4 regions of the Halalkalibacter krulwichiae genome follow, and region 3 is predicted to be linked to each of the others. Evidence: riboswitches for the same ligand, from Rfam matches in the RefSeq annotation. Region 3 holds a riboswitch; each other region holds the start of a gene.
What was found. Region 3 has a riboswitch for cyclic di-GMP ahead of BkAM31D_RS24725 (competence type IV pilus major pilin ComGC). Riboswitches for the same ligand answer to the same signal wherever they lie in the genome.
Positions count from the first base shown of each region.

Region 1: another riboswitch for cyclic di-GMP. It lies ahead of BkAM31D_RS23785 (hypothetical protein); the one in region 3 lies ahead of BkAM31D_RS24725 (competence type IV pilus major pilin ComGC).
Region 2: another riboswitch for cyclic di-GMP. It lies ahead of sinI (DNA-binding anti-repressor SinI); the one in region 3 lies ahead of BkAM31D_RS24725 (competence type IV pilus major pilin ComGC).
Region 4: another riboswitch for cyclic di-GMP. It lies ahead of BkAM31D_RS20095 (hypothetical protein); the one in region 3 lies ahead of BkAM31D_RS24725 (competence type IV pilus major pilin ComGC).

Region 1 is NZ_CP020814.1:4,150,817-4,153,015, reverse strand. It holds gene BkAM31D_RS20945 (RNA polymerase alpha subunit C-terminal domain-containing protein) at 1-27, shown strand, start outside; gene BkAM31D_RS20940 (hypothetical protein) at 105-638, shown strand; gene BkAM31D_RS24610 (hypothetical protein) at 740-865, opposite strand; gene BkAM31D_RS23785 (hypothetical protein) at 1,122-1,322, opposite strand; cyclic di-GMP riboswitch class I at 1,290-1,384, opposite strand; gene BkAM31D_RS20935 (LCP family glycopolymer transferase) at 1,495-2,199, opposite strand, start outside.
Region 2 is NZ_CP020814.1:2,168,457-2,170,655, forward strand. It holds gene BkAM31D_RS10905 (AbrB family transcriptional regulator) at 1-766, shown strand, start outside; gene sinI (DNA-binding anti-repressor SinI) at 864-998, opposite strand; cyclic di-GMP riboswitch class I at 1,016-1,104, opposite strand; gene BkAM31D_RS10915 (NADPH-dependent FMN reductase) at 1,415-1,948, shown strand; gene BkAM31D_RS10920 (MarR family winged helix-turn-helix transcriptional regulator) at 2,098-2,199, shown strand, end outside.
Region 3 is NZ_CP020814.1:3,290,562-3,292,760, forward strand. It holds gene BkAM31D_RS16635 (prepilin peptidase) at 1-552, opposite strand, end outside; gene BkAM31D_RS24725 (competence type IV pilus major pilin ComGC) at 637-1,005, opposite strand; cyclic di-GMP riboswitch class II at 1,137-1,220, opposite strand; gene BkAM31D_RS16645 (bifunctional folylpolyglutamate synthase/dihydrofolate synthase) at 1,425-2,199, opposite strand, start outside.
Region 4 is NZ_CP020814.1:3,988,301-3,990,499, forward strand. It holds gene BkAM31D_RS20085 (WG repeat-containing protein) at 1-238, shown strand, start outside; gene BkAM31D_RS20090 (hypothetical protein) at 277-522, opposite strand; gene BkAM31D_RS20095 (hypothetical protein) at 688-894, opposite strand; cyclic di-GMP riboswitch class I at 934-1,018, opposite strand; gene BkAM31D_RS20100 (hypothetical protein) at 1,295-1,930, opposite strand.

The sequences.
Region 1 (2,199 bases), 860 kb from region 3:
GAAGAAGGGTTAACATTTAAACAATAAAGTAACGAGAGCGATTGCCGAACGAGTGGCAGTCGCTTTAACCCTAATGTGACACAAAGGAAGGGGAGGAGGTAGTTATGAACCTTTTCTTTGATCTATCATGGCAACTATTCCATTACCTACTAATAGCCATTCTCCTAACGGCGCTTATCTTTCTACTAAGTCGTTTCATCAAGAATAAAATCGCGCTACTTGCCGTAACACTCACTATCATTCTCGGAACCATTCTCCTAATCAACCAAACCAAATACACAACATTCCAGGACCTCGTTCCCGAAGATAGCGAGATTAGAAGCATCTCCATAACAGTGAACGACTTATCTGGAGACAGAGCCGAACCCGCAGCACGCACGACAATCGAAGACGACTCACTCATTCAAGAAATCCTAGAAGACCTCAATCAAATCAAACTGAAAAAAGATGACGATGTCCGAGTGCAAAATAGAAAATACACAATAGGAATAACAGCAAATCATAAGATAAGAGAGAACTTCTCAAGGACCACAACGACTTATCTAAAAATTGATGATCAATATGTCGGTGAATCGCAAATCATTAGCAACACCAACCACTTAAAGACGATTGAATCCCTCATTGAAAAGAACAACTAAAAACAAAAAGCCAGCTCTCCCCTCGAGAACTGGCTCCTACTAAATAATATAAGAATGTAATAGTGCGAAATAAGACCCAGAATAATAGAACGTAAAAGTACCTACATGATCTTTTTTAATTCTCCGCCCCAAATCTTTAAGTAATAGCGATCTTCCGTATCTTTTAATAGTTTTACTCCAACTAACGCAAGTGGTGTCCATACTGGCTTCACACTAATAAAAGGCATCGTCCAATCTTCCCCCGATCTATTTTATAATATATTCATAGTGATAATCTATTTATGTAATTACTTCCATTATAAGAAACTCCAGGTACACTATCAACCGAGAATATTGTCGAACCGAAAAAAAGTACGAAAAAAGACCTCCCAACTTGGAAGGCCTTTTTACATCATGCCCCAGATAGATGAAATCTATCTAGGAAATCAGGGAATACAAGCTCCACCCAAGGACAATAGGCACGAGGAGCCAATCAATCAATTCTTACATTCCGCCGACTAAGACAGAAACTCCAACTGCTAGTGCAATCCCAACAGTGGAAAGGACAACGGTGTAAGCAACTTGCTTGATTTTCTTTCTCTTGTGCAATTGTTCTGGTGTGTAAAACATTGTCATTCCTCCTCCAAATAAAGTCATCACACGGAGGCAGTTCTCGGTAGCTGGCTGGCATAATGACCAATTCATTGGCCAATGAAGCCCCTATAGCTTTGCGTCATCTGCTTTCACAGACTTTGCCTTTTTCGCATGATACTTTTCTATTATCGACAATTCTTGACATTACTTTAAGGTTTTATTCAACTTTTACACAAAAAAAGAGATTCATAAGGTTCATACCCCAAGAATCTCTATTTCAAACTTATTCAGCAACTGTCACACTCTCGTCCACTTCAAGGCCTAAATGAACCCGAAGCTCATTACTTACACGAGAGACTTCCTCATCCGGAACTTCTAAATAATAGATTCCATTAATACGAGTACCAACCCCGCTAATCTCCATTTGCTCAACATGATGACGAGCGTCGCGGTACTTATCTTGAATCTTCCACATCGCATCCAAATCAAGATCCGTTCTTACTGATTTCCCAACTTCCTCTAAAATACTACCCGCTCTCGTAATCGAACTAATCTGTGCTCCTTCTTGAATGACCGCTTCGACAATTTGACGCTGGCGATCATTTCGGCCGAAGTCCCCACGCGGATCTTCATAACGCATTCTCGAGTATGCAAGAGCCTCATCACCAGATAAGAACAATGTTCCTTCTTCAAACCGATGCCCATTCTGTGAAAAAGCAAAATCATTCTCGACTTGCACGCCACCAAGCGCATCAATCAACCCTTTAAACCCTTCCATATTGACACTGACATAATGATCAATCGGAATATCAAGGAAGTGCTCCACCGTATCCATCGTCAGCTCAACCCCACCAAACGCATAGGCATGGTTAATCTTGTCCAACCCTCGACCTTCAATCTCTGTCCGCGTATCACGAGGAATACTTAACATCTTTACCGAACGATCATCCGGATTAACCGTCATGACAATAATCGTATCCGATCGACC
Region 2 (2,199 bases), 1.1 Mb from region 3:
GATTATAAGTGGCATTTTGTTAGGAAAGTTTTTAAAGCGTTACTCAAATTTAAACCACAATACGGCATTTTTTTGCTGCTTACCTGGGGGAGCGTCTGAGGTAATTGCCCTAAGTCATCAGTATGGAGCGAATGAACAAGTGGTTGCAGCCTTCCATACAACGAGAATTACTTTGTTTGTGTTAGTGATCCCTTTAGTCGTAGGTTTAAATGAACCTATTGCCGGGAAGCAATCGAATTATTTTATCGATGTAAATGTGTCTCAAGTCTTTCTCTCCATAAGTATTTTAATATCGATCATGCTGGTAACTATTTTATTAAGCAAACGGGTGAATTTTCCTGGTTCTTCATTATTTTTTGCGATTGGTTTAGGCTTTCTATGTCATCTGCTATTTCCTACAATAGAGGTACCGGGATTTATAATGGGAATTGCACAGTCGATTATGGGAGCAATAATTGGGATTCGCTTTGATCGAAAAGCACTTTTACAACTAAAGGAAATAGGTGGTATTAGTGCAATAACCTTATTCATTTACTTTATGATGAGCCTAGGCCTTGCTACAATCTTCTTTGTGCTAACACCGATTGATTGGCTTTCAAGTTTATTAGGGATTGTTGCAGCAGGAGCAGCAGAGATGGCTTCAACTGCTGCTGCATTGAACATGGATGCAGCACTAGTAGCAACATTGCAGATGGCAAGAGTACTGGCATTGTTTTTAGCTTTGCCATTTCTGATAAAACTATTTGCTAACACAGAACAAGAGTAGATAAAATATACGGTAATCTAAAAAAAGGATGGAGGTTTTCCTTCATCCTACATTTTCTAAACGTATTCTACATTTCTTATTAAGGCTGATAGTCCGATTATTTGTTTTTATTGAGCATGATAAAATCCCTAACTTCTTTAGGGGTGAGACCTATTCTTTTTGCTTCCAATAATAGCTGAAGCCACTCCAAATCTAACGAACTTTTTCTTTCGTCCTCTGGCGAAAAAATCATCTTCCATCCTCCATTTGTTCGGTAACTCAGCCATCCTAGTAATAAAATTCACCTTAGATCTGAAGTTTTGCGTCCTTATCTTTCAATAAGTTTGCCTTTTCATTATTTAAATGTAATAAGAAACAAAGAACAACGAATTTTATAGAGTGAAAAAATAGGTAAAATCTTACATTTGAACCCTTTTTACGTTAATTATGTTGTTAATCTAATAAAATAGTAACATAATATCGATATCGTAATTAGTAAAAAAAATCCAAAAAAATCGACAGTTATATACAATCTTCATAAAAGGGATTATAGGACCATTTGGCTAAATAAGCTTTATGTTTTGTACTTTTTATTAATTTCTGTTTTAATAATAAAATAGGATATTTTAGGTAAAATAGAAAAGTACGATAAAGTTAGGAGCGATTAAAATGAAATTACTTGGGGTTTCTGGGTCTTTAATTGGAGAAAAAACGGCTATAGCTGTAAATGAGGTTCTAAAAAGAGCGAAAGAGTTAGAGCCTAAATTAGAAATTGAATTAATCGATATGAAAGAGTTAAATGTTGAATTCGTAACGGGGAAGCCGTTCGATCAATATAATCAGGACACGCAAATGGTCATTACGAAAATAAAAGAAGCTGATTTGTTTGTGATTGGTACGCCAATTTATCAAGCATCTATTACTGGTGCATTGAAAAACTTATTTGATCATCTGCCTACGAATGTTTTCGAATCAAAAGTGGTTGGAACTGTAACTACAGCTGGATCAGACAAACATTTCCTTGTTGCAGATAATCAATTAAAGCCAATCTTGTCTTTCTTTAAAGCTATTACACCTACGAATGTGTTTGTACACAGCAGCTGCTTTGATCAAAACAATGTGATTACAAATGAAGAGGTAAACGATCGTATTGATACATTAGCAAAAGAATTGGTAACCTTACATACGAAGTTAAAGCTGTAAGCAATTCCCAAAGGGGCGTCCAAAAGGTCAATAATTGGCTTTTTGAAACGTCCCTTTGTTTATGGTACACAAGTGGGATCATTGACAAAGAGGTATTTATAACGGTATAATTATCTCGAAACTGAGATAAAAAATAAAGGAATGAATGAATAATGAAAATAAATGATCAAGACCAATCGTTGAAATTATTCGTTGTATTGTCACGAGCAGTTCAAACTATTACGAAGCGAGTAGAGGAAGACATAAAAACG
Region 3 (2,199 bases):
CACAAGTCCAATTGCTGCATAAAGCTTTATATCACCACCACCCATTCCGCCACGGCTGACGATCGCTATGAGAAGGAGCAATACAAAACCAACAGCCCCGCCAACTACATAAAACCAGAACGGTTCAGAACCAATAAACAGCCGAGTTATTAACAAGATCGCTATTGCTGGAAGCGTAATCACATCCAAAATTAACTTTTCTCGAATGTCTGTCAAAACAGCTAACACAAGAACAGTCGTTAAAATAATCGCTGGAAGCAATTCAAGCTGCACACCAACAACTTTATAGACGAGGAAAAGAGAAGAAGCTGTTACAAGCTCACCAACAGGATAGAGAGGAGAGATCTTCGCCTTGCAATAACGGCACTTCCCCTTTAAGAAGAGATAACTAAAGACAGGCACTAAATCTAGTACCGATAAACGATGATGGCAGTTTGGACAATTTGAAGGAGGGAAGGCGATTGATTCTTTTTTGAGTAGACGGATGGCGACTACGTTGAGAAAGCTTCCTAAAAGTAACCCTATTAACCAAAAATAAGAATCGCAAATCAATATCTTTTTCTCCTTTTAACATTAATTATTTTTTAAAAGCTGTCACTATGAACTAGCGACAGCTTTTTAAAGAAAATAAACACATTAATCAGTAGATGGGGAAGGTAGGGAATTTGGTTCACAGACCTCAGTAATTGATCCCGTATCATTATCTATGGTAAAAGCCGGAGTTGAGTTATCCGCACACTTAGGAGCTTCTCTTAGGTAATCGGCAGCTACTAAAGCAGCTGCGTTGGCAGCATAGCTTCCTGTCATTGCATAATACCTTTCAGATGCATCCTGAACAACCTTATTTACCTGAGCATTCGCATTTGCTTCAGCACTGTCTCTATTCCCCATAACCATGGGTACAACAATCGCCGCAATAATCCCCAAAATAACAATTACCACCAATAACTCAATCAACGTTAAACCTTTTTGATTCTTTAAACGCTTTTGAATAAACTTTCTCATTCTTACTCATCTCCCAATATAAGTTTTTTTATATCTAAGGTGTAACTAAAGTCACAGTCCTTAAGTACTGAAATTAACAAAAATGCCATAAAAAATAGCCTTTCAATTTTTCTACTACAATCTATAAGTAGAACATAAAAGGCCGGTTGCACCAATCGCTCAATACGACTAAGGTGCCCAAATAAAAGTCGTATTTCTATGCTTTCCAAACTATTCTTTTGATACTTTGATTGTATTCTGAGAGATTGCTAAAGTCAATACTTTTTCCTTAGTAATCACCATTTATTCACATAAAAGGACAAATTAAACTAAATTCAACCAGGTCTTTTGATGGGTATCTCATCGAGTCAAAAAGACAAACACCACCACCAATAGACCTAGCAATGTCCTTTATGCATTTATTATATAACCCTTTATCCCTACATGACAGAGATCAAATTTTTCCATTTTTCTCTTACTCTAGCGATAAAATATAAAGAACCACAAATGATTAATACTTCATCCATTTTGGTTTGTTCGATTTCTTCATGCAAAGCTTGCGTCCAGTTCTCGTGATAACGTTTCGTTTGAACAGGAGCTTGTGTCGATAAGCTTTCTGCCTTTGCTGCTCGATCAAAGTCAAAAGTTGTAAACGTAAAGCTTGCTTGAAAATCTAAAAATGGCTGTAGTAAGCTGTTCATGTCTTTTTCTTTCGTTGCAGCTATTAAAAAGCGAACATTTTTATTCGGATAGTGTAGTTTTAATGTTTCAGCCAATGCTTGCATTCCTTCTTTGTTATGTGCACCATCCACTATAACCGTCGGGCTTTCTTGTAACACTTCAAAACGCCCTGGCCATGTTGTCAAAAGGAGTCCTTTTTGAATGTGTGTATCATCAATAACCAACTGATTATTCGTTCTTAATAATTCTAGTGCTTGTATGGCAATAGCAGCATTTTGACGTTGATGAGGTCCAGACATTTGAATTGTGACATCCAAAGGCTCTCTTCCTATTTGAGTATAAGTAAAAACTTGTCTCTCTTCATTAACAGCGACAACCTCTTCATCAAAATGTTTTCCTAACACATAAAGAGGAGATTTGTTTTGATTTGAGACAGCTTGGATCACTCTTTTCGCATCTTCTTGCGACACACCGGATACAATGGGTACGTGTTCTTTAATAATGCCTGCTTTTTCTGAAGCAATTTCTTTTAGC
Region 4 (2,199 bases), 700 kb from region 3:
TGGCCAACAGATAAAAGACCAAATGGAACAAGGGCATACCTACTTTTTCCCAGACCAATACCGCGGCATCACACCCGACCAAGCCTTCTACGTAACCGATGACGCACTTGTCCTTTACTTTGAACCATACGAAATCGCAGCTTATGTTGCCGGTTTCCCTAGCTTTACCATCCCTTTTAAAGAAATCGAGGGAATCCTTGATTTTACTAGTTCATTTTGGCGATCTTTGCATGAATGAATGTTGAAAGGCCACTTGTATGAAGTGGCCTTTCTTTATTAATATAACGGTTGATAAGGCCGTTGCTGCCCTTGCTGGGGCGGACAATGAGGAAAAGGATTAATATCTTGAATGCTATGAAAATCATAATGCTTCAGAGCAAATTGAGCCTGATACAAATATTCCATTACATATATTTGTCCTCCATACGCATCACACAAAACCCCTGACGTACCTTGACCGTTCTTAAAAGACACACCAATCGGCTGCCCCATGAGTTGCCACACCTTTTGTTGCCAATTCATTAAAGATCTCTCCCTTCCGTTTACTTTATGTGGGAGAGTGTTTAGGGGTGAGGGTAGGCTGAGGCGTTTTGCTCCTACCTTGATGATAATGAGTTCTTCTTAACTTCCATTGCCTTCGCAGCCCACTAAAAAAAGCCAACACACATGTGCTGGCTCAAACAATCATTATAAACCTTTAAAATCTTCCTCGGATAGGTAAAATTCCCTAATCATGTCTCGAACAACTAGGTCAACGGCTTTGACCTCTCCTAGGTTGATTTGCTTTAACTCTACTAAATCTTCTTCTTCAAGCTGCTCAAACAAGGAGTTCTTTGTTTCAATTAACTTTTGAACATAGTTAATAAGTTGCTTCTTCCCAACGGTTTCAGACACACTAAATCCTCCTTTTGTTAATCGACAAAAGGTATTAAATTCGGCAACTGGCTAGCATAGTTTCATAACTTTAGCCCCTATAGTTTTGCGTCATCACTTTTCAATGATTTTGCCCTTTCGTTCGATTAGGTTTTTAGTTATATGCTTATTGTACTATCGTTGTAGTGAAAACGGTAGGGGTTATTTTATTTTTCTTAACGTTTATTGAAGAGATAATTAGTATCTAAATATCATTGCTCCCTTATCTAGGAAATTCAGTTAGTAATTTCAAGGTATTACTCCTATATTTCCCCTGCATTTCGGTTTACTAAAGTAATAGCCATGAATTTTGATCGGTTGGTGTATGAGACCCAAAAAAAGCCACCACACCCTCTCTTACCAAAGGCGTAGTGGCTTTCCCTTATTCCTCAAACGCATCCGGATAAACAGTTGTATTAAACACTTCACCGGTCTCTGCGTTTTCTAAATGAATTGTTACGTCAATCTTATCTGGATCGTCTCCGTTAAAGATCTGATAATACATCCCAGTCATCGCTAATCCTAATGCAGCGAATCCATCAAAGCTATTTTCAAAAGCTTCTTGGTCAACAACGAGCGTAAACTCTGAATAAGATTGGTTCGATCTCACATCCGCAATTGATGGGTAATCGTCACTCTGTTTGATTTCTTCGATATTCGCTTCAATTCCCTCTCTCATCTCGCTCATCATTTCGTTATGAGTCGAGCGCGACATTTTATACGTAAGCGAGCCATCCTCATTTTCTGTTACTTCTTTTACGCCGGCTTCTTTTGCATCAGCGATCACTTGGTCGATGTCTTGATCTTCAAGCATCATTGGCGGAATCGTAATTTCGACGTTCAAGAGACCACGGTCAACTTCAACCGATTGCTCGTCCTCCTCCGTTGCTTCTTCCTCTTCCCCAGGGGCTTCAGCTACTTCATCGGCATCAAGTTCCTCATCTGCTTGTGGCTGTCCGCACGCTGCGAGAAACGCAATAAACAGCACTATGAATAACCATGTTACATTCTTTTTCATTTAAAACCCTCCTATTTGGAAAATAAAATCCATTTACTAGTATGCCAAATAAAGGTGTTTTTAACAGGCTGTTTTAGGGTGATTGTTGCTTAAGGACATATTGCGCCCGAACTGCTAAGGGAGATGTCCTTTAGACAACTTCTCTCGGACACTTCCAACCCCTTCTCCCGCGAGACTGTCCTTTAGACGACTTCTTTCGGACACTTCCAACCCCTTCTCCCGCGAGACTGTCCTTTAGACGACTTCTTTCGGACACTTCCAACCCCTTC